Archangium primigenium: one gene and its partner. The protein of the gene in region 1 binds, or shares a complex with, the protein of each later gene. Links are inferred from orthologs where the notes say so. Each region holds a gene or a part of one and is shown in the gene's direction. Other genes may lie near its edges.

Region 1 (4,356 bases):
GGCTCGTGATGGGCTCCGCGCCCCCGAAGCTGCGCTACCTGCCCTTCGGCCAGCCGCCGAAGAAGACGCTCATCGAGCTGGTGCCCGCCTGACGGACGCCCCGGGGCGCGCGGCCGCTCAGCGGTCGCGCGCCACCTTGAACTTGCTGGTGAGCACGGTGAGGCTGTCGGCCACGCTCTGCAGATCCTGCGCGATGCGGGTGGTGCGGCCCGTGGCGTCCACGCCCTGCTTCACCAGCTCCGCCACGTTGCGCGCGCCCTGCACGGCCTGCTCGCTGGACTGACGCTGCTGGCGCGTGGCGATGGTGATCTGCCGCGCGGCCTCGCTCGTGCCGCGCGCCAGCTCCACGATCCGCTGGAACACGGACGAGGCCTGCTCGGCCACCTCCACGCCCCGGTCGCTCGTGGCCATGCCCACGCGCGCCTTGCTGGCCGCCTCGTTGCCGGAGTCCTGCACCTTCTCCACGATGCGCGCGATGTCCCGCGCCGAGGCGGACACGCTCTCGGCGAGCTTGCGCATCTCCGCGGCCACCAGCGAGAAGCCCCGGCCCACCTCGCCCGCCTTGGTGCCCTCCAGCGCGGCGTTGAGCGCGAGCAGGTCCGAGCGCTCGGCGACCTGGTTGATGACCTGGGCGATCTTCGACACCTGCTGCAGGTCCTGGTTGAGGCCCACGATGGCGTCGGCCACGCCCTTGGACTCCATGCGGATGTCGTTGATGCCCGCGACCACCTGGGCCACCACGGCCATGGCCTCGGCCACCGCCTCGTGGGTGCGCCGCGCGCTGGACTCCACCACCTCCGTGGAACTGGAGATCTGCTCCGCGGTGCGGCTGAGCTCCTCGAAGGTGGCGGCGATCTGCTGGGCGTACGCGGCCTGCTGGTTGATGACGTGCTCCTGGTCCGCCGAGGCGCCCGACAGGCCCCGCGACGCGCTGGACAGCTGCTCCAGGCGCGTGAGGAGCTCGGACACGGTGCCGCGCAGCGTGCCGAGCATCTCGTTGAACGAGTACGCCATCATGCGCACCTCGCCCGCGGACGCCACGTCCACCTCGCTCAGGGACATGTCGCCCTGGGCCACCTCGCGCGCCGCCTGGGTCATGCGCGTCACGGGCTCGGCGATGGCCCGGCCGATGAAGAAGGACAGGAAGAGCCCCACGAGCAGGGCGCCCAGGAAGACGAACAGCGTGGTGCCCCGCAGGGCCTCCGCCTCCGCCTTCACCCGGGCCGTCTCCATGCCCACCACGTAGGTGTGTCCGCCGGGCAGCCCGCAGAAGGCGACCGGATGATCGTGCACGCGGCGCACCGAGCAGCCCGGGCCCTCCTTGGACAGGCCGCGCAGCCCCCGGGGAGGCTCTCCCCGCTCGGCGATCACCTCGCCCTCGGGGCCGAGCACCGCCTGGAAGGCCACGTCCGCGGTGCCATCCATGGACTCGAAGACGTCCGGCAACCGCTTGAGCACGTGCGCCCCCAGATCCCGGGGCGGCACGAGCGGCACCACGTTCACCAGGGGCGGCGCGGGCGGCGCGTGTCCCTGCTCGAACAGCAGCTCGATCTGCCGCGTGCCGAGCAGACCCCGATCATGCGCGCTTTCCTCGAGCCGACGCAGGCCCTGGTTCCACTGCTGCTTGGGAAAATAGAACCCGCAGAACAGCGCGACGGCGAGGCTGGGGACCAGCACCGCGAACGCTACCTGCCAGCGAAGACTCAACCGACCCCACATGTCTCCGGCGCCACTCCTGTCTGATCGCACGACGCGTCGGGAAGAGACCCTAGGCCCCGGGTGCTTGGAGCGTCAAACCCCCTGGTGGATGCCCCCTCGCACGCCGGGGGGGACCGCCGGGGGGCGCGGAGGACTTTCCGCTGTCATGTCCAGGGGTTGGCGATCCGGATTCGTCATTGACACCCCGTCCGGGTGTCCCTAGGGTCCGCCGCGATGAATCCCGCGATCGATCCCAACCCCCTGAGCCCCTACCTGCCGCTGGCCGTGGTGCTGCTGCTGGCGGGCGTGCTGGCGCTCGTCATCGTGCAAATGGCCGCCCTGGCGGGCCCCAAGCGGCCGAGCGCCATCAAGTCCGCGCCCTTCGAGGCGGGCTCGGAGAGCAGCGGCACGGCGCGCCAGCGCTTCGCGGTGAAGTTCTACGTGGTGGCGCTGCTCTTCATCGTGTTCGACGTCGAGGCGGTCTTCCTGTATCCCTGGGCGGTCAACTTCCAAGCACTCGGCTGGTTTGGCTACACCGAAATGGTCGTTTTCGCGGCGACCCTGGTGGTGGGCCTTATCTACATCTGGAAGAAGGGCGCTTTGGAGTGGGAGCACTGAGGACACATGGCTGACTACGATAACGTTCCGGTTCTGACGACCCGCCGCGAGGACGCCATGGGCTTCTTCGCGGAGAAGATCTCCAAGGGCCTGGGCTGGGCGCGCAAGTACTCGCTGTTCACCTACCCGTACGCCACGGCGTGCTGCGGCATGGAGTTCATGTCGCTGTCCTCCGCGCGCCACGACATCGCGCGCTTCGGCGCCGAGTTCCCCCGCTTCTCGCCGCGCCAGGCGGACATGCTGATGGTGATCGGCACCATCAACCTCAAGCAGGCGCCCATCCTCAAGCGCGTGTACGAGCAGATGTGCGAGCCCAAGTGGGTGGTGGCCTTCGGGGTGTGTGCCTCCTCGGGCGGCTTCTACGACAACTACGCGGTGCTCCAGGGCATCGACCGCATCATCCCGGTGGACGTCTACATCCCCGGCTGCCCGCCCCGTCCCGAGCAGGTGCTCGACGGACTGCGGCTGCTGCAGGACAAGATCGGCAGCCAGACGCACCGCATCGGCCATGCCGGCACCGCGCCGCACGACCTGCTCGCCGGGACCTACGGCTTGCGCAAGTAGTTCCGCGCGTGCGTGGCCCCGGGCCCCGTGCGTCTCCTCACGGAGACGGCGGGGCCCTCGCTTTTGGGGCCACCCGCCACGAAGGTGCGCGCCTCGCGCCGACGTGAGAGGATGCAACCCCCTCCTTCCCACCACCGAGGTCATGTGGACGAGGCCGGGCAGAGCCCCATCCCGAACGCCACCTTCCTGCACGAGCCGGTGGGCCGTGCCCTGGAAGCCGAGCGGCAGTACAACACCCTCCGGCTCACGCAGATGCGGCTGGGCGGGGTGTCGCTCGTGCTGCTCGTGACCGCGTACCTCGGTCTGGTGCAGGGCCTGTCGGACTGGCGGGTGTACCTCGCCCCCTTCGCCGCCTACTGGTTGTGCACGGTGGTGACGTACGTGTGCGTGCTGCGCTGGCCGCTCATGGCGAGCTGGGCGGGGGTGTCCCTGGCGGTGGTGGACGTGCCCGCCATCTACTGGCTGCAGCACCTGGCCCTGCCGGTCTCTCCCTCGCCGGGGGGGGTGGCGGGCTTCACGCTCGGGCTGTACGCGTTCATCATCGTCCTCTCCGCGCTCTCCATGCGCCGGCCGGTGACCTTCACGGTCGCCTCGGTGGCGGCCGTGGCCGAGGTCGCCCTCCAGGTGGAGGCGGGCATCGGCATGGGCGCGCGGGTGGTCGCCGTGGTGGTGCTGAGCCTCACGGCGGGCGCCTCGCACTACCTCTTCCACCGCATCCGCGTGCTCGTCTCCGCCCTGACGCGCGAGGAGCTCAAGCGCGCCCAGCTCGGGCGCTACTTCTCCCCGGCCGTCGCCGAGCGGCTGCAGGACCTGGCCTCCCCCGCCGCCACCCCCGAGCTGCGCGAGGTGACGGTCCTGTTCACGGACCTGCGCGACTTCACCGCCCTGAGCGAGCGGCTGAGCCCCGAGGCCGTGGTGGCCATCCTCAACGAGTACTACGGCCGCATGGTGGAGGTGGTGTTCCGCCACGGGGGCACGCTCGACAAGTTCATCGGGGACGCCCTGATGGTGTACTTCGGCGCCCCTCTGGCCGAGCCGGACCATCCCCGCCGCGCGGTGGAGTGCGCCCTGGACATGATCCACGAGCTCGGGGAGATGAACGCCGAGCGCTTCGCCCGGGGCGAGCCGGGGCTGCTCATGGGGGTGGGCCTGCACACGGGCCACGTGGTGCTCGGCAACATCGGCTCCACGGCCCGCCGCCTGGAGTACACCGCCATCGGGGACACGGTGAACCTGGCCAACCGCATCGAGCAGCTCACCAAGCGCCACCGCACCCCGGTGCTCGTCTCCAAGGAGACCCGGGAGCGGGCCGGGGACTGCTGCCAGTGGCAGGAGCTGCCCCCCACGCCCGTGGCGGGCAAGCGTGAACCGGTGAGCACATTCATTCCCCGGCCCCTCTCGCACGGCCGGAGGGGAAGCACGGACGGCGCCGACCTGCCCCCCTTGGGGCGGACACCGTCTTCTGACTCGCGTAAG
Region 2 (3,738 bases), 4.8 Mb from region 1 along the record:
CTCGTTTATCTTCTGATCCCCGATTCATAACAAAGTGTTGAAATCGCTCGGATTTTCGCTGATGCGGCGCAGTGTAGCGCCGTGGGTTTATGTTGACAACGCGGGCGTCAGGGACTTACGAACCGCCCCGCCATGGCGGAGCTCCTGTTCACCCCTGAAGAGCAGAAGAAGTTCGATGCGCAGATCTCCGAGATCCTGTCGCACTACCCTCCGGATCGGAAGAGCGCAGGCATGTTGCCAGCGCTTCGGGTGCTGCAGGACATCAAGGGATGGCTGCCCCCTGAAGGCATCAAGTTGGTGGCGAGCGCACTGGAAGTGCGGCCCGAGCGCGCCTACGAGGTGGCGAGCTTCTACGTGATGTATCACCTCAAGAAGCCGGGCAAGTACGTCATCGACGTCTGCACGAATCTGCCCTGTGCCCTCAGGGGCGCGGAGCAGATGCTCGCCTATCTGGAGCGCAAGCTCGGCCTCAAGGCCGGTGAGGCCAACGCGCTCTTCACCCTGCGCGAGACCGAGTGCCTGGCCTCCTGTGGCACGGCGCCCTGCCTGCAAGTCAACGAGGACCACCACGACAACCTCGACCGGGCCAAGCTCGACGCCCTCTTCAGCAAGCTCTCCTGACCCACTGCATCAAGGGATCTGATTTCCATGGCGACAACGGCATTCGAACCCGTCATCTCGACCGGCTGGGGTCAGCCCCAGTCCTGGACGATGGACTCGTACAAGAAGCGCGGGGGCTACAAGGGGCTCGAGAAGGCGCTGGAGCTCACGCAGGCGCAGATCATCGACGAGGTGAAGAAGTCGAATCTGCGGGGCCGCGGCGGCGCGGGCTTCCCCACGGGCCTCAAGTGGAGCTTCGTTCCGCAGAACAACCCCAAGCCCAAGTACCTCGCCGTCAACGGCGACGAGTCCGAGCCGGGGACGTTCAAGGACCGCAACATCCTCACGCATGACCCGCACATGCTGCTCGAGGGCATCGCGATCGCGTCCTACTCGCTCAACGTGCACACCTGCTACGTGTACCTGCGCGGCGAGTTCAAGTTCCCCGCGGAGCGCCTGCAGGCGGCCATCAAGGAGGCGTACGCGGCGGGCATCTTCGGCAAGACGCTCCTGGGCAAGGACTACGCGCTGGACGTGTACCTGGTGCGCGGCGCGGGCGCCTACATCTGCGGCGAGGAGACGGCGCTGCTCGAGAGCCTCGAGGGCAAGAAGGGCTGGCCCCGGCTCAAGCCGCCGTTCCCCGCGGTGGTGGGCCTGTTCGGCTGCCCCACGGTGGTCAACAACGTGGAGACGCTCGCCAGCGTGCCGCACGTGTTCACCCGGGGCGCGGCCTGGTACGCGGGCCTGGGCACGGACAAGTCGGGCGGCACGCGCCTCATCTGCCTGTCGGGCACGGTGAACCGGCCGGGCGTGTACGAGGTGCCGCTGGAGACGACGTTCAGCCAGCTCATCTTCGAGGACAAGTACGGCCGGGGCCTGCCCGCGGGCCGGAAGATCAAGGCCATCGTGCCCGGCGGCTCCTCGGCGCCCATCCTGAGCCCGGACGAGCTGGACATCGCCATGGAGTTCGAGGCGGTGAAGGTGAAGCAGACCATGGCGGGCTCCGGCGGGGTCATCGTCATGGACGACACCACCTGCATGGTGCGCTGCCTGTGGCGCATCGCGCGCTTCTACGCCGAGGAGTCGTGCGGTCAGTGCACGCCGTGCCGCGAGGGCACGCCGTGGCAGACGCGCATCCTGCGCAAGATCGAGGAGGGCCGGGGCGAGCCGGGAGACGTGGACCAGCTGTACAACGTGGCCTCCTCCATCGCGCCCTACCCGCCCATCGGCCTGGGCAACACCATCTGCGCGCTGGGCGACGCCGCGGCCTTGCCCACCCATTCCTTCCTCATGCGCTTTCGCGACGAGTTCGAGGCGCACATCCGCGAGCACCGCTGCCCGTTCGGCGACAAGCCCTGGGGCGCGCTGGGAGACTGGTCGTGAGCATCGAGCACGTTCTCTTCGGAGCCTTCGCCCTCCTCACGGTGGTGTCGGCCCTGCTGGTCATCTTCGCCAAGAGCCCCATCAGCTCCGCCATGTCGCTGGTGGCCACGTTCTTCTTCCTGGCCGGCATCTACGTGCTCCTGTGGGCGCACACGGTGGCGGTGATGCAGGTGATGGTCTACGCGGGCGCCATCATGGTGCTCTTCCTGTTCGTCATCATGCTGCTCAACCTGGGCGAGTCCACCGGGGGCGCGGCGGGTCCGCTGCTGACGCTGCCGCGCGTGGCCGGCGGCGTGTCGGCCGCGGGGCTGCTGGTGGTGCTGGTGATGGCCATCTGGCGCCTGCCGGACGTGGAGCCCCTGTCCGGGCAGCGCGCGGTGAGCGAGGGCTTCGGCACGCTCGCGCGGGTGGGAGAGAGCATCTTCACCCAGTGGCTGTTGCCCTTCGAGGCCGTCAGCCTGCTGTTGCTGGTGGGCATGGTGGGCGCGGTCGTGGTGGCCAAATCGCGGATTTGAGTCCGTCCCCTTCAACCCTCTGCTAGAAGGCGGGCCCGCGTCCGCCCTCCGTCCACCGGCCATGGCCAACTCCGTCGACATCAAATACTACCTCATCCTCGCCGCCGTCCTGTTCTGCCTGGGCATGTTCGGCGTGCTCGTGCGCCGCAACGCCCTGGTGGTGTTCATGTGCGTGGAGCTGATGCTCAACGCGGCGAACCTGACGTTCCTCGCCTTCGCCAAGCAGCACGGGAATGTGACGGGCCACGTGTCCGCCTTCTTCGTGATCGCCGTGGCGGCGGCGGAGGCCTCCATCGGGCTCGCCATCGTCATCGCCGTGTTCCGCAGCCGCGGCACCGTCAACATCGAAGACATCCGGACGATGAAACACTGAGGGTCCGGACCCTCCTTCCGCCCTAGAGAGCCCTGTCCGCCATGGATGCCCTCAAGTCCTTCTTCATGACCGCGCCGGTGGAGCCCGCCGAGTTCGCGCAGTCGTTGTGGCTCATCATCGCGCTGCCCCTGCTCGGGGCGTTCGTGTGTGGCGTGTTCGGCAAGCGGCTGGGCCGCGGCAACGTGCACCTCATCGCGTGCGCGTCGGTGGCCGGCGCGTTCGTGCTGTCGGCCATCGCCTTCTGGTGCGTCAACCACGCGCCCCAGGGCGGCCTGCCGGTGAGCATGGAGAACCCCTTCTCCGCGAGCGCGCTGCGCTACAGCATCGGCTACGACTACGGCATCTGGTTCGCCGCCGGGGACTTCCGGGTGAACCTGGGTCTGATGGTGGACCACCTGTCGGGCATCATGCTGCTGGTCATCACCGGCGTGGGCTTCCTCATCCACCTGTACTCCACGAGCTACATGGAGCACGACGAGAGCGGCTGGCGCTACTTCGCCTACCTCAACCTCTTCGTCGCGGCGATGCTCACGCTGGTGCTCGCCGACAACCTGGTGCTCCTGTTCGTGGGCTGGGAGGGCGTGGGCCTGGCCAGCTACCTGCTCATCGGTTTCTGGTACACGGACGCCGCCAAGGCCTGGGCGGGCCGCAAGGCGTTCGTCACCAACCGCATCGGCGACTTCGCCTTCCTCATCGCCTCCTTCCTGCTCGTGCTGCTGGTGGGCGCCTTCACGGGCCAGGCCAACCCGGCCAACTACACCAGCGTGGGCGTGGACCCCTCGGCGGCCCAGACGCGCTACGCCGAGGGCCTGGCGTTCAAGGGTCCGTTGAGCTTCATGGGCCTGGAGATCATGGCCAACGCGCTGC

What was found. The genes of interacting proteins can lie anywhere in the genome.
Region 2: the proteins of I3V78_RS16450 (region 1) and I3V78_RS36140 are in contact, whole or in part, in a cryo-EM structure (PDB 7NYH), measured with the Escherichia coli proteins. The link is inferred for Archangium primigenium from one-to-one orthologs.

Annotation. Positions count from the first base shown.
Region 1 is NZ_JADWYI010000001.1:3,960,847-3,965,202, reverse strand. Bases 753-3,630 are described here. They hold I3V78_RS16450 (NADH-quinone oxidoreductase subunit A), read left to right. Parts: upstream 753-1,944; coding sequence 1,945-2,316; downstream 2,317-3,630. Other genes in these bases: I3V78_RS16440 (adenylate/guanylate cyclase domain-containing protein), read left to right, coding at 2,992-3,630; I3V78_RS16445 (NADH-quinone oxidoreductase subunit B), read left to right, coding at 2,323-2,880; I3V78_RS16455 (methyl-accepting chemotaxis protein), read right to left, coding at 753-1,719. Also shown: I3V78_RS16460 (cytochrome P450), read left to right, coding at 1-92; more of I3V78_RS16455, read right to left, coding at 118-752; more of I3V78_RS16440, read left to right, coding at 3,631-4,356. UniProt on the Escherichia coli protein: NDH-1 shuttles electrons from NADH, via FMN and iron-sulfur (Fe-S) centers, to quinones in the respiratory chain. The immediate electron acceptor for the enzyme in this species is believed to be ubiquinone.
Region 2 is NZ_JADWYI010000001.1:8,803,080-8,806,817, forward strand. Bases 740-3,738 are described here. They hold I3V78_RS36140 (NADH-quinone oxidoreductase subunit J), read left to right. Parts: upstream 740-1,979; coding sequence 1,980-2,498; downstream 2,499-3,738. Other genes in these bases: nuoF (NADH-quinone oxidoreductase subunit NuoF), read left to right, coding at 740-1,983; nuoK (NADH-quinone oxidoreductase subunit NuoK), read left to right, coding at 2,560-2,871; nuoL (NADH-quinone oxidoreductase subunit L), read left to right, coding at 2,913-3,738. In the rest of the region: I3V78_RS36125 (TIGR02266 family protein), read right to left, coding at 1-28; I3V78_RS36130 (NADH-quinone oxidoreductase subunit NuoE family protein), read left to right, coding at 133-621; more of nuoF, read left to right, coding at 649-739. UniProt on the Escherichia coli protein: NDH-1 shuttles electrons from NADH, via FMN and iron-sulfur (Fe-S) centers, to quinones in the respiratory chain. The immediate electron acceptor for the enzyme in this species is believed to be ubiquinone.